One region of the Enterobacter sp. I4 genome, then DNA from elsewhere that is predicted to be linked to it. Evidence: riboswitches for the same ligand, from Rfam matches in the RefSeq annotation. Region 1 holds a riboswitch; each other region holds the start of a gene.

What was found. A riboswitch is a leader RNA that binds a small molecule or an ion and turns the genes downstream of it on or off. The one in region 1 is predicted to bind thiamine pyrophosphate.
Region 2: linked by a shared signal. The riboswitch ahead of thiC (phosphomethylpyrimidine synthase ThiC) and the one ahead of thiM (hydroxyethylthiazole kinase) in region 1 are both predicted to bind thiamine pyrophosphate.
Region 3: linked by a shared signal. The riboswitch ahead of thiB (thiamine ABC transporter substrate binding subunit) and the one ahead of thiM (hydroxyethylthiazole kinase) in region 1 are both predicted to bind thiamine pyrophosphate.

Annotation. Positions count from the first base shown of each region.
Region 1 is NZ_JALBUO010000001.1:1,445,533-1,456,228, forward strand. Features, by position in the region: gene MOQ06_RS06925 (ATP-grasp domain-containing protein) at 1-226, opposite strand, end outside; gene MOQ06_RS06930 (MFS transporter) at 230-1,573, opposite strand; gene MOQ06_RS22550 (carbamoyltransferase) at 1,592-3,421, opposite strand; gene MOQ06_RS06940 (iron-containing redox enzyme family protein) at 3,418-5,574, opposite strand; gene MOQ06_RS06945 (GDSL-type esterase/lipase family protein) at 5,678-6,688, opposite strand; partial or broken gene MOQ06_RS06950 (IS3 family transposase) at 7,434-8,350, shown strand; TPP riboswitch at 8,672-8,768, shown strand; gene thiM (hydroxyethylthiazole kinase) at 8,804-9,574, shown strand; gene thiD (bifunctional hydroxymethylpyrimidine kinase/phosphomethylpyrimidine kinase) at 9,571-10,371, shown strand; gene MOQ06_RS06965 (GntR family transcriptional regulator) at 10,414-10,696, shown strand, end outside.
Region 2 is NZ_JALBUO010000001.1:83,409-94,104, reverse strand. Features, by position in the region: gene MOQ06_RS00485 (DUF1481 domain-containing protein) at 1-106, opposite strand, end outside; gene hupA (nucleoid-associated protein HU-alpha) at 118-390, opposite strand; gene MOQ06_RS00475 (YjaG family protein) at 577-1,167, opposite strand; gene nfi (deoxyribonuclease V) at 1,209-1,880, opposite strand; gene hemE (uroporphyrinogen decarboxylase) at 1,890-2,954, opposite strand; gene nudC (NAD(+) diphosphatase) at 2,993-3,766, opposite strand; gene rsd (sigma D regulator) at 3,862-4,359, shown strand; TPP riboswitch at 4,414-4,523, shown strand; gene thiC (phosphomethylpyrimidine synthase ThiC) at 4,603-6,498, shown strand; gene thiE (thiamine phosphate synthase) at 6,498-7,139, shown strand; gene thiF (thiazole biosynthesis adenylyltransferase ThiF) at 7,126-7,881, shown strand; gene thiS (sulfur carrier protein ThiS) at 7,865-8,065, shown strand; gene thiG (thiazole synthase) at 8,067-8,834, shown strand; gene thiH (2-iminoacetate synthase ThiH) at 8,834-9,967, shown strand; gene MOQ06_RS00420 (sensor domain-containing diguanylate cyclase) at 10,299-10,696, shown strand, end outside.
Region 3 is NZ_JALBUO010000002.1:395,147-405,842, reverse strand. Features, by position in the region: gene thiP (thiamine/thiamine pyrophosphate ABC transporter permease ThiP) at 1-1,433, opposite strand, end outside; gene thiB (thiamine ABC transporter substrate binding subunit) at 1,409-2,392, opposite strand; TPP riboswitch at 2,424-2,524, opposite strand; gene sgrR (HTH-type transcriptional regulator SgrR) at 2,561-4,216, opposite strand; gene sgrT (glucose uptake inhibitor SgrT) at 4,305-4,457, shown strand; gene MOQ06_RS14195 (sugar efflux transporter) at 4,578-5,756, shown strand; gene MOQ06_RS14190 (Hok/Gef family protein) at 5,974-6,126, shown strand; gene leuD (3-isopropylmalate dehydratase small subunit) at 6,217-6,822, opposite strand; gene leuC (3-isopropylmalate dehydratase large subunit) at 6,833-8,233, opposite strand; gene leuB (3-isopropylmalate dehydrogenase) at 8,235-9,326, opposite strand; gene leuA (2-isopropylmalate synthase) at 9,326-10,696, opposite strand, start outside.

The DNA of each region.
Region 1 (10,696 bases):
TTTCATCATCAATGGTTTTTAACGTCGCCAGCAGCGTCGCTTCGTCCTGCGCGGTGTCGAGGGTTACCACCCTGTCGCTCAGTTCAGGGACTCGAAGGTTGTCAAAATTAACCACAAGTTCTTCCAGCCGACGCGAACCAATAAACGTGACATAGTGACCCGCCCGTTTAGCGGCACGAAGTGCACGCAGCCCGATACGGTTAGAATCTACGATAACAATATGCATGACTTACTCTCCTTCACCTACGGCACTGGACACGCGTTTTTTGCCGAGAAAAACATTGATTAAAACGGGGATCATCAGCGCCAGGACAATAAAGCTCAGCGTGACGGAGCCAAAGTTAAGTTGCTCAACCAAGATACTGCCGAGTAGGGCAACCACAATCATTGCCCCCAATCCCAACGCATTAGCATTGGCCACAATTTTGCCAAGCTGTTCAGGTGGCGCGGCGACAATTATGTAGCGCTGATGGACGGCCCATGCCACCTCAAATAGCAGCGCAAACAGGCCATAGACGGCAAGACCAGGGACCGCGGACGTGATAAAGGGGAGCGGCAGCATCAGCGCCAGAGTGAGTAAATGCGAAACAGGGGCAGTAACGGTATAACGGTTGCCGGATAGATCCAGTCGCGCAGCAAAAATTGCGCCCAGAATGTAAGCAAAACTCGCAATGGTTTGTATCAAAGCAATCCCGGACGGATCCATGCCCAACTGTTCTGTGGGATAGACCGAACGCGCGACGTTCTGATACCCCTGATAGAGCGCAACGGTCGAGACATAGTAAATAATGGACATGCGTAGGCGAGGATCGCGTACGGGCGTGTGAAACGATGTCCCGTTCGCTGTTGGTATTTTAACGTCGTTTAGTGGCGCTGGCAGGCGCGTATACAAAATACCCGCGGCCAGGTGACAGATCATACATAGTCCCAAAATGGCTTCCAGCGGAAGCACGGATAGCAATAGTGCCCCCAGCAGGGCACCGACTCCGGCCCCCCCCAGCATTGCCGTGTTATAGTAGGATGCCGCCTGATTCAACGCTTGGCCAGAAAAGTAATTTTTCAGAGCCACCGCGCGTGCCATCTTGGACAGAGAGTCTAACCCACCCTTCAACAGAAGAAGAAAAATCATGACGTAATAAGAACCGGAAACGAACGCAATGGCTGGAACAATTAGCGCGCTGGCAAATTCTGACGTCCGTAGCAGATTACGGGGTGAGAATCTTGCCCCCGCCCGCCGGATAAGCGGCAAAGCCAACACAGCAGGTAACCACTGGGTTAATACGACCATATTCGCCGCAAGAGGAGACGCGCTGTCATTAAACACGCGCGCGGCGAGAACCATTAATAGGAAGAACGTTGACAGGGAGGCAAGGAAAATTGCCGTCCAGATTTTCAGAAAAATCGATCGCGTCACACGACCGGAATGCTCCTTGGTAAGCGTCAGCGGATGATCCCATGCGCTAGAACGATTATGGAACAAGCGTTCAAATCGGCTGTGCCCAAGGAACTTACGCCATGCCCAGACAGGTATGAACAGAAGAACATACAGGGCAGTAGTTATGACTTTCAGCATTGTAACTTGCCTCATAATTTAATCGAGAGCGATTTCTGTACGCCAGTCCGAATCGTTCTCCAGGGCGGGTTGTTCTTCCTTACGCAAGACACAATTACCCAACACTAGGAGATCGATATTAGTTCGCATAAAACAGAGGTATGCCTCAGCCGGCGTGCATACAATGGGCTCTCCTCTGACGTTAAAAGAGGTGTTTACCAACACGGGATAATCCGTAAGCTCATCAAACTTTTGTAATAGTCGAGCCAGAAGCGGATTCGTTTCCGGATGCACGGTTTGTACACGAGCTGAATTGTCAACATGGGTGATAGCGGGCATCGTCGAGCGAACATCATTGATTGAGCCAAGATGACGGTTTTCAACAGGTTTAAGCCACTTTTTACGCACCTCTGAAACCACCAACATATAGGGGCTTTCCTGACGGATATCGAAGAATTCCGATGCACGTTCAGCAAGCACCATAGGAGCAAAAGGTCGGAACGACTCGCGAAACTTTATTTTGAGATTCATGGTTTTTTGCATTTCAATGTTACGTGGATCGCCTAGAATAGAACGCGCGCCCAGCGCCCTTGGCCCAAATTCCATTTTTCCTTGGAACCAGCCCACAACCTTGCCAGATGCCAGCGCTTCTGCTGTAAAACTCAGCATTTCTTCCTCTGATAACAGCTGATGGGGAATATCTTGTTCATTCAGATAATTCATCACCCTCTCGTCACTGAATGCCGGTCCCAGGTAAGCCCCCTGCATTGCATCTCGGTGACCAGAAGCTGGCTTCATTCGTTTTTGTTGACATTTAGCATCCTGCTCCAACGCAATACCAAGCGCACACCCGGCATCACCCGCCGCTGGCTGGATCCAAATCTCATCGAAGATCCTCGCCCGTGAAAGACAGCCGTTCGCCACACAGTTCAAGGCAACGCCGCCAGCGAGACAGAGACGGTCCTCTCCCGTCAACTGCTTCGCTGCTCTCGCCAGGCCTAATACCACCTCTTCTGCAACCTTCTGAATTGAGGCAGCAAAATCACAATCGTCTTGCGTGATTACACTTTCTGGTTGACGTTTGGAACGACCAAACAAGGATTCAAATTTTTCACCCACCATGTTCTGTCCCTGAAGGAATGTGAAATAGTTCATATTAAGGGAGAATGATCCGTCGCAACGAAGCGTAATAAGCTCATCGAGAATTTTTTGTGCGTAAATCGGTTCGCCATAAGGGGCAAGCCCCATAAGCTTGTATTCACCTGAATCGACTTTGAAACCGCAGAACTCGGTAAATGCTGAATAAAGCAGTCCGAGTGAATGTGGATAGGAGATTGCATTTTTCAGCGTGAGGTCAGAACCCTCTCCGTGCCAGATAGTGGTCGTTTGCCATTCGCCTACACCATCGATACACAGCACAGCTGCACGATTATAGGGAGAAGGATAAAACGCAGACGCCGCATGAGAGCGATGATGCGTACCGTAAATGATATTTACCTTGGGGTGCCCGCGATTAAGTTTCAATAGCGAAGACATGATCTGTTTTTCTGGCCGCGCCTTCCAACGAATCCATTCTGGAAAGACCCGCTGAAAAGCGGCAAGACCTCCCGGTCCCGCGCTGGCAAACGAGGAAATTAAACGTTCGAACTTAAGATCTGGAGCATCATAAAAGCTAATTGACGTCAAGTCACTAAGCCCTACACCTGCCTCATCCAAACAATAACAGATGGCATCTGCTGGGAAGCTGCTGTCGTGGCGTTTCCTACTGAATCTTTCCTGTTGCGCAGCGGCAATAATTTGTCCTTCAGACACCAGAGCTGCTGCGCTGTCATGGAAATAGGCTGAAATACCTAAATGATAATGTCTCACTCTACCACCTCGAAGGAATGGAATTGACGGTGTAACAAGGGGGAAAGGTCACTCGAAAATTGCAGATCTCGCTTATGTGAAGAAAAGAAATTCAGCTGTTCCGGTGAATTAACAACAGGAGCAAGAGACTCGTAACCAAGTCGTATACGTGCCCAAGTTGCTTCTACGGGAATCAGATCTTGCGAGTATTGCATCCATGCATCAATCGCCTCTGCGGCCCAAGCTGCATGCCCAGTTGAGACGTTATCTATGGTGTTATGTAAATCGACAAAAGTGGTCGGCAGTCCATAATGCTTGAGGAAACGGTGCGCGTTTCGGTAAGTGCCGCCGACCCCGGACAGTTCCATCGCCAGATTCATACCTAAAATTTCCGGTCGGAATGTTAACGGAAATTTACCGAGGCAAAGCCAGTAAACCGGGAGTTGAAAAGCGTCATCTGCAAACCGTATATCTTGCGCAAAAGAAAGGCTGCCAGTTGCAGGTAACGTTATCGACATTGCAGCGAGAACATCTCGGTAAATTTTCGGATGATTAAGTCTCCACTGACCATTACCGAGCTCATCCCAGAATGTCTCAAACAGAGGACTTCCCGTGCGACTAGAGGCCAGCGAGATGTCAGTAAATCCTTGAAGCCAAGCCCCATCAATCAGGGTGAGTGGTGCCAGTTGTAGCGTCTGCGCAATGACAGATTCACGCGAAGGCATATCGACGTTTTGTGAGGTACTAAAATTCTGAGCATGTGCATCATGCGACGTTAACAACCATTCCCTGAGTATGCCCGGAGACCAAGTATGTGGGAAAGAACGAGGATTTTTGTCGAAAGATTCCTGTGCTTTCTGGAGCCAGAAGTGGCAATAACTTTTGGCAAAATCACGTAAGTTTGGGGTAAGTGCCCTCCCTTGTAATAGGTAATATGCGCTGCGGATGTCGCCAGGTTGGGCTCCAAGTGAGCAATCGCCAGCACGAACCTCACAAGAGAATGAGGCTACGCAAACTTCAGCGGGTAAAATTGTCTCGCCGTTGTTAGGAGCATCGGTAAGGCTGAGTATCCAGTTACGGATCGTTAGAAGATCTTTCTGGCTAAAGATGCGGAACATCGCTCCATTGTCTGACACCAAGCCATTAATCAAAACACTACGATCAGGAGCCCCTGGACGAACCAAGCGGCTGCAACCAAGAGCATCAACCAGAGGAAGGGGATTATCACGAGCCTCAGCAAACCACTCTGAAAGAGGGCGTCCCTCAAGAATAAATCCTGCATGATAAACCTGAGCTTCACGAGCTCGTTCCTGAATAAGGCTAGCCATCGCGAGGCGGGGATTGCACATCGAGCGCGTAATCGTAAGTACAGCATCATCCAGCTCCTGCAACAACGCCTCGAATAAGCCAATGCCGAAGGCTATTCTCGTCCGGGCTGTTTGTTCAGCACACAGGCTGTTGAAAAGCTCTTCAGTAATCGGCTGTACTATCTCTCCGTAAGAAAGGGCAGCACCGCGTCCGACTCCCATGTTTAGGTGCATTAGCGCCGATTCATTAACATCGAGCGATTGCCAGGCAGGCAAAAGACCAGCGGTTCTCCAAGCAAAATCGAAACCAATAAGTTCATAATCAAAAGCGTCACTGCGCCTGCTCATAGCGTAAAGTATGGCGGGAAACTTAAAGCATATATCACGAATTTCACGAATATCACTCAACTCCCGGCTGCCAGCTGACATATTCGAGACGCCTTGGGTACGCGCGAGTGAACAGAACCGGTCAAAGCGAGAATTTTCTGCCTCTCCCACTCCAACATCATCGGCAAGCAACGTAAGAAGACGTAAATGCACTGCATCCTCAAAAACGCCCGGTGCGCTCATTCCGTGAAGCGCCACTCCCATACTTGCTGCAAGGGGAGCGGTCTGCTGAAGAATAATATTTTGCACAGACGAGCCATGCCCTGCGAATTCATGAAATTGCTTCCAGCGTAGTGCTAAATGTTTCAATGTTAAAGTGAGCGAAGAAACACATGATGTAATATTTCCGCTCAGGGGGATTTGTTCAGGAAACAAACTATAAATATTATCTACGTCCAGATAAATCTCCGGACGCACCGAGTAAGCAAAAACAGCTCGCCACATAAGCCCCTCATAAATAAATAACGAAACACCTTCCAATTATGTTGCGATGTGCCTCAGAACATAGGATAAATAGAGGGATCGTCTTTTTTCTTTTTCTTTTTACGTACGAATAACATTTTAATTGCAAGAATAAGTCGCTTCATGATTTCCTCTTTTTCATCGCAAGTTGTTCAATCAAAATGCGGGCAACAATGTCATGCCCTTCATCTGTGAAATGAATACGATCAACAAAAAGCCATAAATCATCCGAAATGGAATCCTGAATGGCCGATGTCAGATCGATAAAAGAAATACCCAGTTCGTCACACGCCGCAGCCAGTTTGTCACGGTATGTTTCATAGGTCTCTTGACTAAGAATATCCCCGTAGTGCTGGGCAAATCCGCCCAATTTCTCACGTTCAGCAAAAAGTAATTCCTCTTCTTTTGCCCCACGGACACGCACCCAGTTTGCTAGAGGTTGCAACACAAAAGTTAGGGGGGCCTTCATATCTGAGCAAAGCGCTGACCAGTTTGATAGGTTCCGTCTCGTGAGTTCAACAGCATAGGAAATCTGTTCTTCGAGAGAAGGAACATCATCATGCTCTACTGCCTTCCTACGACTAACCCATCGTGACACACGAGTCTCCTGGAAGCTCTGCATGGCACTATGAAACTGGTTGCCCATAAAAAAAGCACCATGTTCTTGCCGAAAACGCGCAGGTAACCGCGCCAGCCCAAGATCGTTAAAACCAGACATTAAAACGACCTCATCAATCTCAGGCAACAGGTGGCGATTAAGCGAAAACAGAATCATTTCCTGTGTAGAATTAAAACTACGCCCCCCGAAGTTAATCCATGGAGATGTATGCGGATCATTTATACTCATCCGTGACGCCAGGGTATGACAGTCCGCGCTTGCTCCTATACCGAATACCGTTGAACTCCCAGCGATAATGCGGCAACTATTAAGTTGACTGCAATCACCAACAGAATATATTTTTCCGCAGGCGTTACTATACCTGAAGCCCCGACTATCTGTATTAACAACAGATGATCGATGATTATACGGATGAAAGTACATGACATAAGGAAGCCAATTTATTTTGCCATTATCAGCAAACTCTTTCGAATATGCCAACATCTGCGGAGTTAATTGTTCCACATAACTCATAGCATCTCCCTTGTTATATTCTGATTCCTGATGTGGACAGACTTAGTAATGAACCATTAATATGTAATCATTAATAAATGATGAATTAAGCATGGCTTAACTTGGTTTTTTTGAGCCATTGTCACTTGGCTTATACAATTTTTAAAGAATATATCCAGATCTTTTTTCTCTGAATTATTCGTAGTTCTGTGAATGTATCGTTATCGGTAGAAACATGTCAATCACAATTAATTTACACTTTGGGTGAGATAATTTCTGCATGTGTTACCCGCCATCTACTCCTAGCGGTTTTTTCATCTGATTAGTATGTCTTACGTAACACTAAAAACTAAATTTCGAAAAAATAAATTCTTTTCCAATAGACATGAAAAAAATTCAACATGAATTAATATGATAATAAAGAGGAAATAATTAACAAAGTTAATGGCCTAAAGCCCGTGAATCACGAGATACTATTTACAGTCTTTGTGAGGTACGTGCTTCCTAGGGGCACTTTGGTGATCGAAAATTATTGTACGCTAAGGTTGTTTTTTGACTTTTCGACTTTAACTGGCCTTAGCCGACGAAACTTACTGGAAGCCGATATCCGGTTGCTTTTCCATATATAATCACTTGTGGATAAAGTGCATATGTACCCGGGGGATGAGTATTGAATCGCCACAGGTTTAACAGACACCTCAGAGTCATTTAAGATGACTTAAAGAGAGGTGCCAATGAGCGTTAAGCGTTTCCCGTAGAGTTTAAAATTGAAGCAGTCAAACAGGTTGTAGATCGCGGTCATTCTCTTTCCAGCGTTGCAACACGTCTCGATATCACCACTCGCAGCCTTTACGCCTGGATAACGAAGTACGGTCCGGATTCTTCCACTCATAAAGAACAGTCAGATGCTCAGGCCTAGCTCCGCCATCTCCAGAAAGAGCTGAAGCGGGTTACCGACGAACGGGACATATTAAAAAAAGCCGCGGCGTACTTCGCAAAGCTGTCCGACTGAGGTGCGCCTTTATCCGTGACAACGCCAGTTGCTTGCCTGTTCGTATGCTCTGCCGGGTGCTGGATGTTCATCCGAGTGGGTTTTACGCCTGGCTTCAGCAGCCGCATTCACAACGCCATCAGGCAGACCTGAGACTGACAGGACAGATTAAACAGTTCAACCCGGAAGCACCGGATGAGCGTTGGGTAACGGACATCACCTACATCAGGATCCACGAAGGCTGGCTGTATCTTGCCGTGGTTGTTGATCTGTTCTCACGCAAAATTATCGGCTGGTCAATGCAATCCCGGATGACAAAGGACATTGTCCTGAACGCAATGATGATGGCTGTATGGCGGCGTAATCCGCAAAAACCGGTACTGGCTCACTCGGACCAGGGCAGTCAGTACACAAGCTATGAGTGGCAGTCGTTCCTGAAATCACACGGCCTGGAAGGGAGTATGAGCCGTCGCGGTAACTGTCACGATAACGCGGTTGCAGAAAGCTTTTTCCAGTGACTGAAACGCGAGCGGATAAAGAAATAGATCTACGGAACGTGGGAAGAAGCCCGCAGCGATATTTTTGATTACATCGAAATGTTTTATAACAGTAAGCGTCGGCATGGTTCGAGCAATCAGATGTCACCGGCAGAATATGAAAACCAGTATTATCAACGACTAGGAAGTGTCTAGATTATTCGTGGCTATTCACACATCATTATTGACGGTCTCAAGATCAGCTGTTCCCGCTTGTCATTTGCATTTCAATTGGAATTGGCAAAAGCACTTCGACTGCATGAAGAAAACGTATGCGGTTTAAATCATCATGACTGAATAATTTCCTTAAGCCGCCTTATGGGCGGTTTTTTTGTGCCTGCCATTTATCTGTGGGACACAACGTGAGACACAAGCTGGGACACAGAGGAATTTTTAGGGTTGAGTCTTTGGCTTCCCGCTGGCATGATCCAGAACAGGGATTAACGGGACGTTAATCGCAAGCTTTTGATTTTTTTTGTAAATGACTCGGGGTGCCCTTCTTTGTGAAGGCTGAGAAATACCCGTATTACCTGATCTGGATAATGCCAGCGTAGGGAAGTCAGATGCCTTCCCGGTCATCGCTTCTTCACGTACGGCAGGAGCGAAACCATGCAGACTAACCTGCTCGATCTACCTGTTTTACATCAGTTCCGAACCCGTTCCCCGCTCACACACTGTATGACTAACGACGTCGTGCAGACGTTCACCGCCAACGTTCTGCTGGCGCTTGGCGCATCGCCGGCGATGGTGATCGAAGCTGAAGAAGCCGAACAGTTTGCCGCGCTTGCCGACGCGCTGTTAATCAACGTTGGCACGCTTACCGCCCCGCGTGCCCAGTCGATGCGCCGGGCCATAGAGAGTGCGGTGGCCGCAGGCAAACCCTGGACTCTGGATCCGGTCGCGGTAGGCGCCCTGACGTTCCGTACCCGCTTCTGTCACCAGGCACTTTCTCTCAAACCCGCGGCTATTCGCGGTAACGCCTCGGAAATACTTGCCCTCACCGGCATGAGCGCGGGAGGACGCGGCGTGGATACTACCGATACCGCGGCGAGCGCGTTGCCCGCTGCGCAGGCGCTGGCCCGCCAGACCAGCGCCATAGTGGTGGTGACGGGAGAGGTGGATCACATTACCGACGGCCAGAGAATCCGCACGGTTACGGGGGGCGATCCGCTGATGACCCGCGTGGTGGGAACGGGCTGCGCGCTCTCTGCGGTCGTTGCCGCCAGCTGTTCGCTGCCGGGCGACAGGCTCGACAACGTGACGGCGGCCTGCGGGTGGATGAAGCGCGCGGGGTCGATTGCCGTATCCCAGACCCGCGGCCCCGGAAGCTTTGCCGCTGCTTTTCTGGACGCGCTCTACGCGCTGGAGGAGCGGGTATGAAACGTATTAATGCTCTCACCATTGCGGGTACCGATCCAAGCGGCGGGGCAGGGATCCAGGCCGACCTGAAAACCTTCTCCGCTCTTGGCGCGTACGGTTGCTCTGTCATCACCGCGCTGGTGGCGCAAAACACGCGCGGCGTGCAGTCGGTTTATCGCATTGAGCCTGATTTTGTTGCCGCGCAGCTGGATTCGGTATTCAGCGATGTACGCATCGATACCACCAAGATCGGCATGCTGGCAGAAGCCGATATCGTTGAAGCGGTCGCCGAACGGCTCAGGCATTATCAGATACAAAACGTGGTGCTCGATACCGTGATGCTGGCAAAAAGCGGCGATCCGCTGCTCCCGGCCTCCGCCGTCGAAACGCTGCGTAAAAAGCTGCTGCCGCAGGTGGCCCTGATCACGCCCAACCTGCCTGAAGCCGCCGCGCTGCTGGATGCGCCACACGCCCGGAACGAGCGCGAAATGAAAGAGCAGGGGAACGCGCTGCTGGCGATGGGGTGTAGCGCGGTGCTGATGAAGGGCGGCCATCTTGATGACGCAGAAAGCCCGGACTGGCTCTTCACCCGCGACGGCGCGCAGCGCTTCACCGCACCGCGGGTACAGACCAAAAACACCCACGGAACGGGCTGCACGCTCTCTGCGGCGCTGGCGGCGCTGCGTCCGCGCCACAATGACTGGGCGGGTGCGGTGCAGGAAGCCAAGGTATGGCTCTCCGGCGCGCTGGCAAAAGCGGATTCTCTGGAAGTGGGTCACGGTATTGGTCCGGTTCACCATTTCCATGCATGGTGGTAAGCCGTATACTGGCAGGAAACCTTATGCCAGAGAAAAACAGAGATGGAACAAGCGCATACCCGGTTAATTGCCCAACTCAGGGAACGCATTGCCGCGCCAGACAACATGCCGTTGTACCTGAAATTTGCCGAAACGGTGAAAAACGCGGTGCGCAGCGGGGTGCTGGCACACGGGAATATTTTGCCCGGCGAGCGGGATCTGAGCCAGCTCGCCGGGGTATCGCGTATTACGGTGCGTAAAGCAATGCAGGCGCTGGAGGAGGCTGGCGTCGTCACCCGCGCCCGCGGCTACGGCACGCAGATCAACAATATCTTTGAATATTCCC
Region 2 (10,696 bases), 1.4 Mb from region 1:
AGGCATCGTGGCTACAGGCGGAAAGCAACAGCACGCCTGCCAGCGCGAGCGCGCCACGCCAGAATGACAAAAGGGGCGTTGCCGCCCCTTCGTTAAAACTGTTCACTGCCACGCGTCTTACTTAACTGCGTCTTTCAGTGCTTTACCAGAAACAAATGCCGGCACGTTAGCTGCGGCGATTTTGATTTCTTTACCGGTCTGCGGGTTGCGGCCAGTACGCTCAGCGCGGTGGTTCACTTTGAAGGTACCGAAACCAACCAGTTGTACAGCATCACCTTCTTTCAGAGACTCAGTAATAGCAGCCAGGGTAGATTCCAGAGCAGCTTTAGCCTGCACTTTAGACAGATCAGCCTTGTCCGCAATTACATCAATCAGTTGAGTCTTGTTCATAAGTTATCCTTTCAATGTGTTTATCGCTTGCTAAGCATCGAGTGCGACGAAAATGCCAAAAAAGCACTCTCCTGCATACACGCACCGATAGCCACTTTTTTTCGCCCCCCAAATGTAGACCAGACGGGGGGCGAAAGGGAAGAGTCGAGGAGTGACAAAACAGGCGTTAAATCACGTTTTGTTGTCTCATTGGTTAAAAATTATACCAATATTGCTCTCACCGGCCTCGCGCAGGTCCGCGCGCAGCCCTTTGATCAGCTCAATATCACGCTCTTCACACTCTGCCAGCAGGCGGAAAATCTCCCACTGAATGTCCCATTCTTGTTCCACCGCCGGGTTAGCACGCAGCTCATCGTCGGTCATTTCGCGGCCTTCCTGGGTCATTTCCAGCATCGCGACGGTAGTGATAGATGCCTTACTGACTTCAATGGCGTGTTCCAGGGTTTCACCGCTCAGACGGGAGTGGATTAGCTCGCTCAATGCCACACAGGCATCGATGGCCGGGTAAACACCATACAGGTCGTAATCATCCGCTGCCGGGATCGCCTCCTCCAGCTTTTCGAGCTGAGAGTCAAAATTCACCTTCGCGTCTTTGACCGTCAGCGTCTCCCAGATCAAATCCAGGATACGACGATAAATCTGGCCTTCGCCAAACTCCGTTTGCTTACAGAACGCGGCGTAGTTGGGATACATGCGCTCGCACAGGCAAGCCATAAAAGTCACGTGCTGCCAGCTTTCCAGCTTCTCAAGGCGCAGATGAATCGGGTTTTGTAGCATGATGATGTCTCGAATCGAAAATTAGCCGCAGTTTACCTGAATCACGGCTGAATTGCCTGCCATCGAACAAAAGCCGGTCGCGAGGAAGCGACGGCATCAGCCCAGCGCGTCGGCTCCGGTAAGCGGTAGCCCTTCATGCAGCGTTGTACCCACGCCAGCGCGCTGTCCATGCTCACACGGTGCCCGGTCGCGATAAACAGCGGATTGCAGCGCGCCTTACTGCGCCAGACCCACGCCAGCTGCTCGCCTTTATGGATAAGCGGCGCCAGCGCGCCCGGTTCAGCAGAGAGCGGCTCAAACGCGCCGCACAGGCGTTTTTTCGCCACGCCAATGGTAGGCACATCCACCAGCAGACCAAAGTGGCTGGCGACGCCCAGGCGGCGCGGGTGCGAAATACCGTGTCCGTCCACAAACAGCAGGTCCGGTTTTTGCGAGAGTTGCTCCCACGCGGCCAGCAGCGCCGGATATTCGCGGAAGGAGAGAAAGCCGGGGATGTAGGGCATCGTGGTGGCAATACGCGCCACCTTGTATTCCACCAGCTCCAGCGAAGGGTATTTCAGCACCACCATCGCCGCCCGCGTGACTTCACCGCCCTGCTCAAACCCGACGTCCGCCCCGCCAATGTACTGCGGGGGATCCTTATCCAGACGATCCTCGCGGATCACTGATGAAGCCAGTTCGATTTGCTGAGCGCGTAGCGACGCGAGATCCATACCTACTCCTTACCTGTGATACTGGGCTGAAAGCCGATGCACCGCCTCCACAAATACGCCTGCGTGTTCTGGCGGCACATCCTGATGAATGCCGTGGCCGAGGTTGAAGACGTGGCCTTCACCCTGGCCGAAACCAGACAGTATAGTCGACACTTCCTCTTCAATGCGGGCTGGCTGAGCATAGAGCATGGAGGGATCCATGTTGCCCTGAAGCGCGACTTTGTCGCCCACGCGACGGCGCGCATCCGCGATATCGGTGGTCCAGTCGAGGCCCAGCGCGTCGCAGCCGGTTGCCGCCATCGCTTCCAGCCACTGGCCGCCGCCTTTCGTGAACAGCGTCACCGGCACGCGGCGGCCTTCGTTTTCACGCAGCAGGCCATCGACGATTTTGTGCATGTAATACAGCGAGAACTGCTGATAATCACGCCCGGTCAGCACGCCGCCCCAGGTGTCGAAAATCATCACTGACTGCGCGCCCGCTTTGATCTGCGCGTTGAGATAGAGCGTGACGCTCTTCGCCAGCTTGTCGAGCAGCGTATGCAGCGCCTGCGGCTCGGCGTACATCATCTTTTTAATAACGGTAAAGGCTTTGCTGCTGCCGCCTTCCACCATGTAGGTTGCCAGCGTCCACGGGCTACCGGAGAAGCCAATCAGCGGCACTTCACCTTTCAGCTCGCGGCGAATGGTGCGCACGGCGTTCATCACGTAGCCCAGCTCGCCTTCCGGATCCGGGATCGGCAGCTTATCGACGTCGGCTTTGCTTTTAATCGGAGAGGTGAAGCGCGGACCTTCGCCGGTTTCAAAATAGAGTCCAAGGCCCATCGCGTCCGGAATGGTAAGAATGTCCGAAAAGAGAATGGCGGCATCGAGCGGGAAGCGGCGCAGCGGCTGGAGCGTCACTTCGCAGGCCAGCTCGGCGTTTTTGCACAGCGACATAAAATCGCCCGCCTGCGCGCGCGTGGCTTTATATTCTGGCAGATAGCGTCCCGCCTGGCGCATCATCCACACCGGGGTGACATCAACGGGCTGGCGCAGCAGCGCACGCAGATAACGATCGTTCTTCAGTTCGGTCATTTTGCAGTTCCTTATTGCGTCAGTCCGTCAGTGTAACACTACTCATACTCGGCCCGACACATTGCCACAGTATCTTCTATCAGGCGGCGCGCCACGGTTCCCGGCGGGGGCAGCAGAGGTAAATCGTCGTAGCGATACCAGTTCGCCTCAAGCAGCTCTTTCTGGTCGATAACAATCTCGCCGCTGTCGTAGTCCGCCATAAACGCCGTCATCAGCGACATCGGGAACGGCCACGGCTGGGAGGTCACGTAGCGCAGATTTTTCACCTTAATGCCGCTCTCCTCCATCACCTCCCGCGCCACCGCCTGCTCCAGCGTTTCACCCACTTCGACGAAGCCGGCGAGGACGGTATGAATGCCGTTACGATGACGAGTGTGCTGCGCCAGCAGAATGGAATCGTCACGCCGGATGGCGACGATGATGCACGGTGCGATTTGCGGGTAGTAGCGTTCCCGGCAGTGGCCGCAGAGCATCGCCCACTCGGTTTTGCTCGGGTGCATGGTGTGGCCGCAGTAGCCGCAGAATTTGTGCGAGCGGTAGAACTCCGCCAGCTGCACGCCGCGCCCCGCCAGCTGGAACAGGCCAACATCCAGATCCAGCACCTGGCGAACGGATCCCATATCCTGACGGCGCGCCTGTTGGATCAACCACACGGATTCGCCCTGCCACTCGCCGATCTTCAGCGCGGGTTGCCCCACAAGATCGAACGTTTCCGCCGTACCGTAGGGTAATTCTCCACCGGGCAGCCATAATTTCTGTTCGTGGCTGACGATCCACCAACCCAGATCTGATTTTTCAATAATACGATCCATATCTATTGCACTACCTTCGCTTCACTGACATGTTGTTAGCATTGTGGTTACATTTTGGATAAGTAGATCCCATTCTAAACCTTGTGGAGTCGACCATGTTAAACCAGCTGGAAAGCCTGACTGAGCGCGTTGGAGGAAGTAACAACCTGGTGGATCGCTGGCTACATGTGCGCAAGCATCTACTCGTGGCGTATTACAATCTGGTCGGTCTTAAGCCTGGCAAAGAATCCTTTATGCGGCTGAATGAAAAGGCGCTGGATGACTTTTGTCAGCGCCTGGTCGACTACCTCTCCAACGGCCATTTCAACATTTATGAACGCATTATCCGCGAAATGGAAGGCACAAGCCCGTTTTTAGCCGCAACAAAACTCTATCCACCGCTGGAGGCCAATACCCAGCAGATAATGGAGTACTACGATTCAACGCTCGAAAACGCTATCGATCACGATAATTATCTTGAGTTTCAGCAGGCGCTGTCCGACCTCGGCGAAGCGCTGGAAGAGCGGTTCACGCTGGAAGACAAGCTCATTGCCCTCGTGCTGGATAACAACCTGTTTGTCAGCAGCAACGATAACGTCGTGCGTCCCGCTTGAGTTATTAATCGTTAACGAGTAATTTACAACCAGTCGCCCCTCTGTGGAGGGGGATTTTTCTTGTCGGAGTGCCCAGTGTGAAAGCACGGGCTGAGACCGTTAATTCGGGATCCGCGGAACCTGATCAGGTTAATACCTGCGAAGGGAACAAGAGTCATGCTGCTGTTGTATCGCCCCAAAGGCGATCTTCTCTTGCTTCATCCGTCGTCTGACAAGCCATGTCCTTCACTTTTGGAATGAGCTATGTCTACAACAAAACTGACCCGCCGCGAACAGCGCGAACACGCCCAACGCTTCATCGACACCCTGGAAGGCACCGCTTTCCCGAACTCTAAACGCATCTACATTTCCGGCTCGCAGGCCGATATCCGCGTGCCGATGCGCGAAATCCAGCTTAGCCCGACGCTTATCGGCGGCAGCAAAGAGAATCCGCAGTTTGAAGACAACGAAGCCGTGCCGGTGTACGACACCTCCGGCCCGTACGGCGATCCTTCTGTTGCTATCAACGTGCAGCAGGGTCTGGCGAAGCTGCGACAGCCGTGGATTGACGCGCGTAACGACTGCGAGGAACTGAGCGTGCGCAGCTCAGCGTACACTAACGAGCGCCTGGCCGACGACGGCCTGGACGAGCTGCGCTTCACCGGCCTGCTGACGCCAAAACGCGCCAAAGCGGGCAAATGCGTGACCCAGCTGCACTACGCGCGCCAGGGGATCGTCACGCCGGAGATGGAGTTCATCGCCATTCGCGAAAATATGGGGCGCGAGCGCATCCGCAGCGAAGTCCTGCGCCACCAGCACCCGGGCGAAGGGTTTGGCGCACGCCTGCCGGAGAACATCACGCCGGAGTTTGTGCGTGACGAAGTGGCCGCAGGCCGCGCGATAATCCCCGCCAACATTAACCACCCGGAATCCGAGCCGATGATTATCGGCCGCAACTTCCTGGTGAAGGTCAACGCCAACATCGGCAACTCGGCGGTAACGTCCTCTATCGAAGAAGAGGTGGAAAAGCTGGTCTGGTCAACGCGCTGGGGAGCGGACACGGTGATGGATCTTTCCACCGGCCGCTATATTCACGAAACTCGCGAGTGGATCCTGCGCAACAGCCCGGTGCCGATTGGCACCGTCCCGATTTATCAGGCGCTGGAAAAAGTGAACGGCATTGCGGAAAACCTTACCTGGGAAGCGTTCCGCGATACGCTGCTGGAGCAGGCGGAACAGGGCGTGGACTACTTCACCATCCACGCCGGCGTGCTGCTGCGCTACGTGCCGATGACGGCGAAACGTCTGACCGGCATCGTCTCGCGCGGCGGTTCGATTATGGCGAAGTGGTGCCTGTCCCATCATCAGGAAAACTTCCTCTACGAACATTTCCGCGAGATCTGCGAAATCTGCGCCGCCTATGACGTTTCGCTTTCGCTGGGCGACGGCCTGCGTCCGGGCTCCATCCGCGATGCCAACGACGAAGCGCAGTTTGCCGAGCTGCATACGCTGGGCGAGCTGACCAAAATCGCCTGGGAATATGACGTGCAGGTGATGATTGAAGGCCCGGGACACGTGCCGATGCAGATGATCCGCCGCAACATGACCGAAGAGCTGGAGCACTGCCACGAAGCGCCGTTCTACACCCTGGGGCCGCTGACCACCGATATTGCGCCGGGCTATGACCACTTCACTTCAGGGATTGGCGCGGCGATGATCGGCTGGTTCGGCTGCGCCATGCTCTGCTACGTTACGCCGAAAGAGCACCTCGGCCTGCCCAACAAAGAGGACGTAAAGCAGGGGCTGATTACCTACAAAATCGCCGCCCACGCCGCCGACCTGGCGAAAGGCCACCCGGGCGCGCAAATCCGCGACAACGCCATGTCCAAAGCGCGCTTTGAATTCCGCTGGGAAGACCAGTTTAATCTGGCGCTCGATCCCTTCACCGCCCGCGCCTATCACGACGAAACCCTGCCGCAGGAATCCGGCAAAGTGGCTCACTTCTGCTCCATGTGCGGACCAAAATTCTGCTCAATGAAAATCAGCCAGGAGGTTCGCGACTACGCCGCCGCGCAGACCATTGAAGTGGGTATGGCGGACATGTCAGAAACCTTCCGCGCGAAAGGCGGCGAAATCTACCTCAAAAAAGAGGAGGCATAATGTACAAGCCCGATTTCCCCGCCGTCCCCTTCCGCTTAGGGCTTTACCCGGTGGTGGACAGCGTGGCGTGGATTGCCCGTCTGCTTGAGGCAGGCGTGCGCACAATCCAGCTGCGCATCAAGGATAAGCGCGATGAAGAGGTAGAGGCTGACGTGGCCGCCGCCGTTGCGCTGGGGCGTCGCTACGATGCCCGCCTGTTTATCAACGACTACTGGCGGCTTGCCGTTAAGCACAGGGCCTATGGCGTGCATCTGGGCCAGGAGGATCTGGAGACGACCGATTTGCATGTCATCCGCGAAGCCGGCTTGCGTCTTGGCGTTTCCACTCATGACGATATGGAGATTGACGTGGCGCTCGCGGCCCGCCCCTCCTACATCGCCCTCGGCCACGTTTTCCCGACGCAAACCAAACAGATGCCGTCGGCCCCGCAGGGCTTGACGCAGCTGGCGGCACACGTTAAACGCCTCGCCGATTATCCCACCGTCGCCATCGGCGGGATCGGCCTTGAGCGCGCGCCTGCCGTGCTGGAAACCGGCGTCGGCAGCATCGCCGTGGTCAGCGCGATCACCCACGCGGCCGACTGGCAGGCCGCCACCGCGCAGCTTTTACAACTGGCAGGAGCTGGCGATGAGAGATCGTGATTTTATGCGCTACAGCCGCCAGATCCTGCTGGAGGATATCGCCATCGACGGGCAGCAAAAGCTGCTCGCCAGCCGGGTACTGATTGTTGGCCTGGGCGGATTAGGCGCCCCCGCCGCGCTCTATCTGGCCGGCGCGGGCGTGGGCACGCTGGTGCTGGCGGACGACGACGAGGTGCACCTCAGCAACCTGCAGCGACAAATCCTCTTCACAACGGAAGACGTCAGCCAGCCTAAAGCGCACGTCACGCGCCAGCGGCTGAACCAGCTAAACCCGGACATTGAGCTGGTTGCGCTCCGGACGCGGCTTAGCGGCGAAGATCTGCAGCGCGAAGTTGCCCTTGCCGACGTGGTGCTGGACTGCACCGACAACATGGCGACGCGCCAGGCGATCAACGCCGCCTGCGTGGCCCGGAATACGCCGCTGATCACCGCCAGCGCGGTCGGTTTTGGCGGGCAGATAATGGTGCTTACGCCGCCGTGGGCTCAGGGCTGTTACCGCTGCCTGTGGCCGGACGAGGCTGAACCGGAACGCAACTGCCGCACGGCAGGTATTCTTGGCCCGGTTGTGGGCGTGATGGGCACGCTGCAGGCGCTGGAGGCCATCAAGCTGCTTAGCGGCATGGAGACGGAACGGAACACGCTGCGGCTGTTCGATGCCCGCTCCGGCGGCTGGCGCCATCTGGCGTTACATCGCGCCAGCCGCTGCCCGGTATGCGGAGGCCGCGATGCACATTCTGCTTAACGATGAGCCGGTGACGTGCGACGACGGGCTCACCGTTGCCGCACTGCTCGACACGCTGCGCCAGCTAAAGCCGGGAACGGCGCTGGCGCTCAATCAACAGATCCTGCCGCGCGAGCGGTGGGAACACCAGCAGGTCAATGAAGGCGACCAGATCCTGCTGTTTCAGGTTATCGCAGGGGGCTGAGATGTTACGTATTGCCGATAAGGTCTTTGATTCACATCTGTTTACCGGAACCGGGAAGTTTGCCTCTCCGCAGCTGATGGTTGAAGCCATCCGTGAAAGCGGCAGCCAGCTGGTGACGCTGGCCATGAAGCGCGTGGACCTGCGCCAGCACAACGATGCCATTCTTGCGCCCTTGCTGGAGGCTGGCGTGACGCTTTTACCGAACACCTCCGGGGCGAAAACGGCCGAGGAGGCGATTTTCGCCGCCCGGCTGGCTCGCGAGGCGCTCGGCACCCGCTGGCTGAAGCTGGAAATTCATCCGGATGCCCGCTGGCTGCTGCCCGACCCGATTGAAACCCTGAAAGCCGCCGAGAAGCTGGTGCAGCAGGGGTTTATCGTGCTGCCTTACTGCGGCGCCGACCCCGTTCTCTGCAAGCGCCTGGAGGAGGTCGGCTGCGCCGCCGTGATGCCGCTGGGCGCGCCCATCGGCTCTAACCAGGGGCTCGAAACCCGCGCGATGCTGGAGATCGTCATTGAGCAGGCTACCGTACCCGTGGTGGTGGACGCGGGAATAGGTGTACCCAGCCACGCCGCGCAGGCGCTGGAGTTAGGGGCCGATGCGGTACTGGTGAATACCGCGATTGCGGTCGCCGACGATCCGGTGATGATGGCGCGCGCGTTCCGTCTGGCCGTGGAGGCTGGCGTGCTGGCGAGAGAGTCCGGCCCCGGCGCGCGCAGCTTTCAGGCGCAGGCCACCAGCCCGCTCACCGGCTTTCTGGAGGCGCTCTGATGGCTACCTTTACCGATCGCTGGCGTGAGCTTGGCTGGGACGATATTGCCCTGCGCATCAACAGCAAAACCGCGGCTGACGTTGAGCGCGCGCTGCATGCCCGCCACCTTACCCGTGAGGATCTGATGGCCCTCCTCTCCCCCGCGGCCAGCGCGTATCTCGAGCCAATGGCGCAGCGCGCGCAGCGCCTCACCCGCCAGCGCTTCGGCAACACGGTGAGCTTTTACGTGCCGCTCTACCTCTCTAACCTGTGCGCTAACGACTGTACCTACTGTGGTTTCTCCATGAGCAACCGCATTAAGCGTAAAACGCTGGACGAGCATGAGATCGCCCGCGAGTGTGCGGCTATACGTGAAATGGGGTTTGAGCACCTTCTGCTGGTGACGGGTGAACATCAGAGCAAAGTAGGAATGGACTACTTCCGCCAGCACCTTCCGGCCATTCGTCGGGAATTTTCCTCATTGCAGATGGAAGTGCAGCCTTTGTCGCAGGAGGAATACGCAGAGCTGAAAACCCTCGGGCTGGACGGCGTTATGGTTTACCAGGAAACCTACCACGAGGCGACGTATGCCCGGCACCACCTGAAGGGGAAGAAACAGGATTTCTTCTTCCGGCTGGAGACGCCGGACAGGCTGGGACGGGCAGGGATCGACAAAATCGGTCTGGGGGCGCTGATTGGGCTTTCCGACAGCTGGCGGGTGGATTGCTACATGGTGGCGGAACATTTGCTGTGGTTGCAGCAACGCTACTGGCAGAGCCGCTATTCCATCTCGTTCCCGCGGCTGCGTCCCTGCGCGGGCGGCATTGAGCCGGCCTCGCTAATGGATGAACGCCAGCTGGTGCAAACCATCTGCGCATTTCGCCTGTTCGCGCCGGAGGTGGAACTGTCGCTCTCCACCCGCGAGTCCCCGGCGTTCCGCGATCGCACCATCCCGCTGGCCATCAACAACGTCAGCGCTTTTTCCAAAACGCAGCCTGGCGGCTATGCCGACGAGCGTCCGGAGCTGGAGCAGTTTGCGCCTCACGACGGGCGGCGGCCAGAGGCGGTCGCGGAAGCGCTGGCCGCGCAGGGGCTACAGCCCGTGTGGAAAGACTGGGACAGCTGGCTGGGAAGAGCCTCGCATTTGCGCTGAAACAGACTGTAAAAACGCGGAAAGGTTACGAGGCGTCTCGTAGGATTGAAACCGGGCGATTGTTATCCTCAGCCCGGTTTCCTTATGCTTGGCACGTCAGCAACGGATGCTGACCAGGGCGAAAATGCTTCTTCCTCGTTTCGCCCTGCCCCCCGCCTCTTAATCAGAATCTTAATCGATAAAAAAATAGGACGCTTCTTATCTGTTCTTAAGATAAATCATCTCGTCGGTAATCACCTTCTGTATAATTTACTACCAGCAACCGGACAGCGACTATGCTGAGGATTACGACAGACGCAACGCGTCCACCTTCTGGACTGATGTACAACTCATGGCACTCCACAGTAAAAAGCTCTCTTTTACGCGGCCGATTATGGTCAGCTTCGCCGGGATCCTGTTCAGCTTCGTGCTGATCGCCGTGCTGGTAACCCTTTCACAGCGAAAGGATTTTCTCGAGGATTATCATAAAATTAATGGTAATTTCACCCATAACCTGGCGGTGAACTACACCGAGTCTATCCTGCGAGAAAATGACTATATTCTCGGGCGCGCCGCGATGTACTTCGCGCGTAACGACAGAGTGAATCAGACCATTAATATCGATCCGACACACGGCCTGCAGATGTTAATGCATTTACAGAACCTGATGCCGACCGTGTCGTCTATCTCTCTCGCGGACACCGGGGGGCGTCATCTGCGCGCGCCGGAAGTGCTGCCTACGGAAAAGAG
Region 3 (10,696 bases), on a different contig from region 1:
CCAAAATCGCCAATCGACAGCACGCAGGCGAAGGCCAGCGCCTGGGCGAGCGGGCGCTTCAGGGCGCGTAGCTCGACCACCTTCAAACGCCGCCAGCCCGCTATCCCAAGGGACTGACACAGGACGCTATACCGGCTGTTCACATCCCGCATCGGGTTTTCCAGCACCTTAAGCGCATACGGGATAGCCATGAGGGCGTTGGTAAAGATAACGATCCCGTCGGCGCTTTCCGGCAGGCCGATGGTGCTGTTAAACAGTAAAAAGAAACCGGTCGCCAGCACGATGCCGGGCATTGCCAGAATCAGCATGCCCGTCAGCTCCAGCGCGTGTCCGGCCTTGCGGGCATGGCGCGCGTAAAGCTCGCGGCTGCTCCAGAGCAGCATCATGGTCAGGAGCACGCAGACCAGCCCGGCTGCCAGCGCGATGCGCAACGAGGTCCACGTAGCCTGCCACAGGACAGGCTGTTGCAATACCGAAAGCACATTGCTATTCAGCCCATCAAAGATGACGGCCAGCAGCGGCGGGAGCAGAAGCAGGAGGGCCAGTGCGATCAGCATCACATCCGTGATGCGGCTGTGCAGGCTGTCCTGCGGATCGCGCCAGCCGGTAATATTATTGCTTCCTGCGGGGATCGCTTTGCTCAGACGCTGGCTCAATAACACCAGCGCCAGACAGCAAATCATCTGTACGAGGGCCAGCAGCGCGGCGCGGCCAGGATCGTAGTCGTAACTTAACGCCTGATAGATAGCCAGCTCAATCGTGGTGGCCTGCGGCCCGCCGCCGAGAGAGAGCACGGTCGCAAAGCTGGCGAAGCAGAGCATAAAGATTAGCGCGGCAACCGGGGCAATCTGGCGTCGCAGCCAGGGCCATTCGACAAAGCGGAAGAACGACCAGCCGCGCATGCCGAGCTGGGCGGCAATCTGGCGCTGCTCGCCGGGAATGTTTTCCAGGGCCTGCAAAAAGAGGCGCGTTGCCATCGGCATGTTGAAGAAAACGTGCGCCAGCAGAATGCCCTGCAGCCCGTAGGGAGAGAAGGTCCACTCCAGGCCAAGCAGGCTGAACAGGGATGCCAGCCAGCCCTGCCTGCCGTATACGCTCAGGATGCCAAACACCGCGACCAGCACGGGGAGGATCAGCGTCATGGCGCACAGGCGCAGCAGGGCCTGCCTGCCGGGAAAACGCCGTCGATACAGGGCGCGCGCGAGAAAAATTGCCGGGATCGTCGACAGCAGCGCGGAGAGAAACGCCTGCCAGAAGGAGAAGCGGATAACGTGCCAGAGATAGCCGTCGTGCCAGAGCGCGAGCAGATCGCTCTCCGGCGCGTTAAACCACAGCGCAAGGAATGCGCCCAGGCTGACCGCCACCATCAGCATGGCGGCGAGCAGCCCCGGGAGTAACCAGCCGGGGATCAGCGGCTGACGGCGCGTTGCCATTCACTTATCCATGCGGCGCGCTGGGCAGCAACCTGCTGCGGCGTAAACTCCAGCGAGGTTTGCGGTTTGCTCAGCTTCTCAAAGCCCGCCGGCAGCGCAACGTCAGTCACCGGGTACATCCAGTTGCCTGTCGGAATGGCGTTCTGGAATGCCGGTGAGACCATAAATTTCAGGAATTTTTCGGCCAGCTCCGGCTGTTTGCTGGCGGCGGTGCGCGCCGCCACTTCCACCTGCAGATAATGCCCTTCAGCAAAGTTCGCGGCAGCGTAATTGTCTTTCTTCTCGGCAATAATGTGGTAGGCCGGGGAGGTGGTGTAGCTCAGTACAAGATCGCTTTCCCCTTTCAGGAACAGGCCGTAGGCCTCGCTCCAGCCTTTGGTGACTGTCACGGTTTTGGCGGCCAGTTTCTGCCACGCTTCCGCCGTTTTATCCCCATAGACCTTTTGCATCCACAGCAGCAGGCCAAGGCCCGGGGTGCTGGTTCGCGGATCTTCATAAATCACGCGCCATTTCTGGTCGCTTTCGACCAGCTCTTTCAGGCTTTTCGGCGGGTTTTTCAGCTTGTTTTTGTCGTAGACGAAAGCAAAGTACCCGTAATCAAAGGGAACGAAAGTCTCGTTTTTCCAGCCGCCAGGCACCTTAACGGCCTCTGCCGCAACGCCGCTTTTAGCAAACAATCGGGTTTGCGTGGCGGCTTCCAGCAGGTTGTTATCCAGCCCGAGCACCACGTCGGCTTTGCTGTTTTTCCCTTCCATGCGCAGACGGTTAAGCAGCGACACGCCATCTTCCAGCGCCACGAACTTCAGCTCGCAGCCGCAGTCGGCCTCAAAGGCTTTTTTTACCGCCGGGCCGGGGCCCCAGTCGGCGGAGAAAGAGTCATAGGTGTAAACCGTGAGCACGGGCTTGGCAAAAACAGGCAGCGCAAACAGCGCCAGCAGAGGAAGAACGTTTTTTAACACTTTGCACCTCAGGGTTGAGTGGCAAAGGATTTTGAGAGACAGCCTCAAATCCCTTCGCCGGCGTTATCCGGATCAGGTTCGACGGGTATTATCTCAGCGCACATCAGTGATGCAGCACCCCGTTGAGAACGGCGCTATTGTAATGATTTGGTGAATATTACGAAAGCGTTATGGCTCCGGCGGCGCAAACCAGGCGGATTTAAAATCAAACCAGCCCAGGGTATTCATCCGCAGGCCGCGCATGCTGCGCTGCCCCTGGATCAGCAGCCAGTGGTGGATCAGCGGTACGATCGTCTGCCTGGCCAACAGCTCCTGACACCAGGCGGCCAGATCCATTTCTCCTGCCCGCCACCGCGCGGCGTCCTGCTGCCAGTCCCGGTTGATGCAGTGCTGAATGAGCGGCACTTCATACAGGTGAGAAAAGAGTGAGAAATCAAGCGGCAGCGTGAAGTTTGCGCTGTTGAGCCAGATATCGCTGACGACGTCACCGCGGTGCCATTCATCATAGTCCACTTCCTGTATCGCCAGCGTCACGCCCTCGGCCGCCAGCAGCTTACTCATGATCCTTGCGATAAACCGGTGCTCAATGTGATCGCGGTAGTAGCTGAGGGTGATGGTCTCAAGCCCGGCAGGTTTTTCACTGCGTACCGGCTGAGCATGGTGCCAGCGCGGGAGCAGGCCATAGGCCGGGAACCACCACGTCTGGTATTGCTCCTCTGCGTGATAAATCAGGTTAGCAGGGGCGAGAATATGGCTGATCCACTTGCGAACGTCGTGGTTTGCGCCGCGATGGCTGCGGCTATCAAAGAGCAGGTAATAACACCCCTCTTCCAGGCGACTTTCGAAAGCCTTTTCGCTTGTTGTTGGCCCTTCCAGCGTCAGGCCTGCGCTCAGCTCCTCGTTGAGATCCGGTAATACCCAGACGTTAACTTCGTCAATCAGCGCCCGATAGCCAAAATAGTCATCAAAGGCGCGGATCTTGAGCTGATTATTGTTATTGCGCGAAACGGAGTAGGGGCCCGTACCGATCGGCAGGCTGGCAAAATTGTTGAGCGATCCCCACTCGCCGGGCAGGATCATCGAGGGCACATAGCCCAGCAGCCACGGAAGCCATTTGTCCGGCTGCGACAGCTCAATGTCCAGCGTCCAGGCCGTCGGGGAGTGGATCCGCGCGATATGCGAATAGAGCGGGAGCGTGCGGGCCCGCTCCAGGGAGCCGATGACGTCCCGCATCTCCAGCTCGCGTCCGTGGTGGAAGTGGATCCCGGGGCGTAAAAAGAAGCGCCAGTGCAGCGGGGACAGCTGTTGCCAGTGGTGGGCAATATCCGCTTCCAGTTCCCCATTTTCCTCATTTATTTTCGTCAGGCCGCTGAATATCTGCCGGGCCATGTGGGTTTCAGAGCGGCGCAGCGCCGTGCCGGGCAGCAGATTTTTCATCGGACGGTAGTAGAGCACCCGCAGAATATGGCGCCCCTGGCGAAAGCTGCGCCCAAGATGCGAGACCAGCATCTGGCGCACGGCGGCCTTGTCGCCCACCAGCTGTACCAGCTGATCGATGCGGTCCTGCTCCAGCAGATCCTCCGCCCGCTGTTGCTGCAGCGCCAGCCCGGTATAGAGGAAGGTAAGGCGTGAACGCTTGCCGCGACCGGCCTCGGCCTCCCAGTTAAGCCAGCCCTGCTGCTGCATGGTATTAAGCAGCGTACGCATGTGGCGGCGAGAGCAGTTGAGGAGTTCTGCCAGCTCGTTCAGCGTGGTCTCCTGCGATTGCCCCTCGCAGCACTGCCACAGGCGGATAAATTGTTGTTGCAGACGACCAGACGGCATAAAAGAGGAACTCCTGACAAAAAATCAGCAATTTATTAATCCCTATATTAAGCCAATAATTCTTCCCGATGAAGCGAGGAGGTAAATTATGAAGAGGTCTACCGCACGTCAGTTTTATCAGCACTATTTTTCAGCGACAAAAGGAGTGTCCTGGCTGGCCCGCCAGTGCGCAGAGCAGCGGCTGAGAATACTGGAAGATCTGATGCAGTGGGACGTTACGAAACCGACCTCTTCTCGCTAACTCGCCTCGATCATGTGTGACTGAGTATTGGTGCTAATCACCCGCCAGCAAAATGTTTTTGCTGGCTTTTTTCGTTTACTATTTCACCCAATTTCGATTCGCTTTCATAAGGATTTGCGCATGCTCTGGTTGATGACGATGGGGCGACGCCTGAACGGCGTGTATGCCGCTTTTATGCTGGTGGCCTTCATGATGGGCGTAGCCGGCGCGCTTCAGGCACCGACGCTGAGCCTGTTTCTCAGCCGCGAGGTGGGGGCGCAGCCGTTTTGGGTCGGCCTGTTTTATACCGTCAACGCTATCGCCGGGATCCTGGTCAGCCTGTGGCTGGCGAAACGATCCGACAGCCGGGGCGATCGCCGCAAATTAATCCTCTTTTGCTGCGCCATGGCCGTGGGCAACGCGCTGCTTTTTGCCTTCAACCGCCACTACCTGACGCTAATCACCTGTGGCGTACTGCTTGCCTCGCTGGCCAACACCGCCATGCCGCAGCTGTTCGCGCTGGCCCGGGAATATGCCGATAACTCGGCGCGTGAAGTGGTGATGTTCAGCTCGGTGATGCGTGCCCAGCTCTCCCTCGCCTGGGTTATCGGCCCGCCGCTGGCGTTCATGCTGGCCCTGAACTATGGCTTCACCGCCATGTTTTCCATCGCGGCGGGGATTTTTGCCGTTAGCCTGGCGCTGATTGCTTTTGCGCTGCCGTCTGTTGCCCGGGTTGAGCAAACGACGGATAAACCGTTAACCCAGGTGAGCGGCTGGCAGGATAAAAACGTCCGCATGCTGTTTATTGCTTCCACGCTGATGTGGACCTGCAACACCATGTATATCATCGATATGCCGCTGTGGATCAGCAGCGATCTGGGCCTGCCGGACAAGCTCGCCGGGATCTTAATGGGGACCGCCGCCGGGCTGGAAATCCCGGCGATGATTCTGGCGGGGTATTACGTTAAGCGTTTCGGAAAGCGCCGGATGATGATTGTCGCCGTGGCGGCCGGCGTGCTGTTCTACGCGGGGCTACTCCTTTTCCATTCCCGTGAGGCGTTACTGGCGCTTCAGCTGTTTAACGCCGTTTTCATCGGGATTGTCGCCGGGATCGGCATGCTCTGGTTCCAGGATTTAATGCCCGGCCGTGCGGGCTCTGCGACCACGCTTTTTACCAACAGCATCTCGACGGGCGTCATTCTTGCGGGTGTGATTCAGGGCGCGCTGGCGCAAAGCTATGGCCACGCCTCGGTTTACTGGATGATTGCGGCGATATCCGTCGTCACGCTGGCCCTGACGTGCAGGGTTAAAGACGTCTGATTCTGGAAGGCTGCTTCACGAAATGAAATGACTTTCTGACAGGTGCGGCTAAGGAGCATAGAGTGCGTGGCGGGTGCTTGAGGCTGTTTGCCTCAGGCTTTCGCAAGAGGCAAACAGTGGAGAGTCCCACATCAAAAAAACTGATGGGGAGACCAACTTCACAACCATCATTGCGAGGTTAGTCTCTTCATTGCCGAAAAGCAATAAGGAGGCTGGAATGCCAAAACGTACTCTGCTGTTAGGTTTGTTTCTGATCTGTTCAACGCTGTTGATCTTCACCTGGATGGTACGCGACTCGCTGTGTGAGCTGCATTTCAGACAGGAGAAAACGGAGCTGGCGGCAGTGTTGGCTTACGAAGCAAAACGTTAGCGGTATTGGCGGGGATTTTCCTCGCCTCTCCAGCGTGGTTACGCCTCAACGCACCCTTATCAATGGCCCGCATGCTGCGGGCCATTGCCTTTAGCCCATAAACGCAGGCTGTTGCTTCTCGTAGGCGGAGATAGCGTCTTCGTGCTGCAGCGTCAGGCCAATGCTGTCCAGACCGTTCAGCATGCAGTGGCGACGGAAAGCGTCGATGCTGAAGCTGTAGGTCTTTTCACCTGCTTTTACCACTTCAGCTTCCAGATCCACTTCAAACGCCATGCCCGGATTCGCCTGCACCAGCGCAAACAGCTCATCCACCTGTTCGTCGCTCAGCGTCACCGGCAGCAGCTGGTTGTTGAAGCTGTTGCCGTAGAAGATATCCGCAAAGCTCGGGGCGATTACCACCTTAAAGCCGTAGTCGGTCAGTGCCCATGGCGCATGCTCACGGGATGAACCGCAGCCAAAGTTTTCCCGCGCCAGCAGAATGGATGCGCCTTCGTATTCCGGGAAGTTCAGGACGAACTCGGGGTTGGGCACTTCGCCCTTATCGTCGAGAAAACGCCAGTCGTTGAACAGGTGCGCACCAAAGCCCGTGCGGGTCACTTTCTGCAAAAACTGTTTAGGAATGATGGCGTCAGTATCGACGTTTGCGGCGTCCAGTGGGACAACCCGGCCCGTATGTTGGGTAAATTTCTCTGCCATGATTGTCTCCTTATTTCAGGCTGCGAATATCGGCGAAATGGCCGGTGACAGCCGCAGCGGCGGCCATAGCCGGGCTGACCAGATGGGTACGCCCACCGCGGCCCTGGCGGCCTTCAAAGTTACGGTTGCTGGTAGAAGCGCAGCGCTCGCCCGGATTCAGTCGGTCGTTGTTCATCGCCAGACACATGGAGCAGCCCGGCAAGCGCCACTCGAAGCCCGCTTCAATAAAGATCTTATCCAGGCCTTCCGCTTCCGCCTGAGCTTTCACCGGGCCGGAACCCGGCACTACCAGCGCCTGCACGCCCGGGGCCACTTTGCGACCTTTGGCAATCTCTGCCGCCGCGCGTAAATCTTCGATACGGGAGTTGGTGCAGGAACCGATGAACACTTTATCAATGTTTACGTCGGTCAGCGGCACGCCTGGCTTAAGCCCCATATAGGCCAGCGCTTTTTCCGCACTGGCGCGTTCGACCGGATCGGCGAAGGACGCCGGATCGGGAATGCTGTCGTTGACGGAGATCACCTGTCCCGGGTTAGTGCCCCAGGTTACCTGCGGCGCGATGTCTTCCGCCTGCAGCGTCACCACGGTATCGAAGGTGGCACCGTCGTCCGTTTTCAGGGTTTTCCAGTACTCAACGGCATCCACAAAATCTCGATCTTTAGGGGCATGCAAACGACCCTTCACGTAGCTGAAGGTGGTTTCATCTGGCGCAACCAGGCCCGCTTTGGCGCCCATTTCAATGGCCATGTTGCACAGGGTCATACGACCCTCCATGCTCAGCGCCCGGATAGCGTCACCGCAAAATTCCACAACGTGCCCGGTGCCGCCTGCGCTGCCGGTTTTGCCGATAATCGCCAGCACGATATCTTTCGCGGTGATGCCCGGCGCGGCCTTGCCCTTCACTTCAATCTTCATGGTTTTGGCGCGGCCCTGTTTCAGGGTCTGCGTCGCCAGAACGTGTTCAACTTCAGAGGTACCAATCCCGAACGCCAGGGCACCAAACGCGCCGTGCGTCGCGGTATGAGAGTCGCCGCAGACGATGGTCATGCCCGGCAGGGTAATGCCCTGCTCAGGGCCCATAACGTGGACGATGCCCTGATACGGGTGGTTTAAATCGTACAGCTCAACGCCAAACTCGTTGCAGTTCTTGATCAGTTCCTGCATCTGGATGCGCGCCATTTCGCCGGACGCGTTGATGTCTTTGGTCTGAGTGGAGACGTTGTGGTCCATCGTGGCGAAGGTTTTACCCGGCTGGCGAACCGGGCGCTTGTGCGCGCGCAGCCCGTCGAAGGCCTGAGGTGAGGTCACTTCGTGTACCAGATGACGGTCAATGTACAGCAGCGGGGTTTCGTTTGGCGCCTCGTAGACAACGTGCGCATCAAACAACTTTTCATATAACGTCTTAGCCATGTTACACCCCTTCAGCGACATAGCGGGCAATGATGTCGCCCATTTCATCAGTACTGACTGCCGCCGCACCGCGTGCTAAATCACCGGTACGGACGCCTTCTTCTAACGCACGGTTGATGGCGTTTTCTATTGCGGCTGCTGCATCGCCTGCGTCCAGGCTGTAGCGCAGCAGCAGGGCCAGAGACAAAATTTGCGCAATCGGGTTGGCAATGTTTTTACCTGCGATATCCGGCGCGGAGCCGCCCGCCGGTTCGTACAGGCCAAAGCCTTCGTCATTCAGGCTGGCCGACGGCAGCATGCCCATAGAGCCGGTGATCATCGCGCACTCGTCAGACAAAATATCGCCGAACAGGTTGGAGCAGAGCAGCACGTCAAACTGAGACGGATCCTTAATCAGCTGCATCGTCGCGTTGTCGATGTACATGTGCGATACCTCGACGTCCGGGTACTGCTTCGCGACTTCGCTGACGATCTCGCGCCACAAAATAGACGACTGGAGCACGTTCGCTTTATCGATGGACGACACTTTACGGCGGCGCTTGCGCGCAGACTCAAAAGCGATGTGGGCGATACGTTCAATTTCGAAGCGGTGATAGACCTCGGTATCAAACGCTTTTTCATGCTGGCCGCTGCCTTCGCGACCTTTAGGCTGGCCGAAATAGATGCCGCCCGTCAGCTCACGCACGCAAAGAATGTCGAAGCCGTTGGCCGCGATGTCCGCACGCAGCGGGCAAAACTCTTCCAGCCCCTGATACAGCTTCGCCGGGCGCAGGTTGCTGAACAATTTAAAATGTTTACGCAGGGGCAGCAGCGCGCCGCGCTCCGGCTGTTCTGCCGGCGGCAGGTGTTCCCACTTTGGCCCGCCCACGGAGCCGAACAGCACGGCATCGGCATTCTCGCAGCCCTCCACGGTCGCTTTTGGCAGCGGCGTACCGTGGTTATCAATCGCAATACCGCCCACGTCGTAGTGGCTGGTGGTGATTTTCATCGCAAAACGCGAACGAACGGCTTCCAGAACTTTCAGCGCCTGTGCCATCACTTCCGGGCCAATACCGTCACCCGGCAACACAGCAATATGGTAATTCTTCGACATCACACGGTTTCCTTGTTGTTCTCTTTATTCTGAGCTTTGCGTTGCAACTCTTTTTCCACTTCAGCGGCGCGCCAGATGTTGTTCAGGACATGCACCATCGCTTTCGCGGAGGATTCGACGATATCCGTTGCCAGACCCACGCCGTGGAAGCGGCGGCCGCTGTAGTTGACGACGATATCAACCTGGCCCAGGGCGTCTTTACCGTGCCCTTTAGCCGTCAGGTCGTATTTCACCAGCTCAACGTCGTACTCGGTGACACGGTTAATCGCCTGATAGATGGCGTCCACAGGGCCGTTACCGTTGGCCGCTTCCGCTTTAACTTCATCGCCGCAGGCAAGCTTGACTGAGGCGGTTGCGATATCGCTGGAGCCTGACTGTACGGTGAAGTAATCCAGGCGGAAGTGCTCTGGCTCTTCCTGCTGTTTGTTGATGAACGCCAGCGCCTCCAGGTCGTAATCGAAGACCTGGCCTTTCTTGTCGGCCAGCTTCAGGAACGCGTCGTACAGCTGATCCATGTTGTAGTCGCTTTCCTGATAGCCCATCTCTTCCATACGGTGTTTCACCGCCGCGCGGCCGGAGCGTGAGGTCAGATTCAGCTGGACCTGGTTCAGGCCGATGGATTCAGGAGTCATGATTTCGTAGTTTTCACGGTTCTTCAGCACGCCGTCCTGGTGAATGCCGGACGAGTGCGCGAATGCGCCGGTGCCGACAATCGCCTTGTTAGCCGGAATCGGCATATTACAAATCTGGCTGACGGTCTGGCTGGTGCGCCAGATTTCTTGGTGATTAATGCGGGTGTGCACGTTCATGATGTCCTTGCGCACTTTAATCGCCATGATCACTTCTTCCAGCGAGCAGTTGCCCGCGCGCTCGCCGATACCGTTCATCGCACCTTCAACCTGGCGCGCACCGGCGTGAACGGCGGCGATGGCATTGCCTACCGCCAGGCCCAAATCATCATGGGTATGAACGGAGATGATGGCTTTATCGATATTCGGCACGCGGTCATACAGGCCGGTAATGATCCTGGAGAACTCAAACGGCATGGTATAGCCGACGGTGTCAGGAATGTTGATGGTTCTGGCACCCGCGTTAATGGCGGCTTCCACCACGCGCGCCAGATCTTCAATCGGCGTACGGCCTGCATCTTCACAGGAGAATTCGACGTCATCGGTGTAGTTGCGCGCGCGCTTGACCATGTACACCGCACGTTCAATCACGTCATCCAGCGTACTGCGTAACTTGGTCGCAATGTGCATGGGGGAGGTGGCGATAAACGTATGGATACGGAAAGCTTCAGCGACCTTCAGCGATTCCGCTGCCACGTCGATATCTTTCTCTACGCAGCGTGCCAGGCCGCACACGCGGCT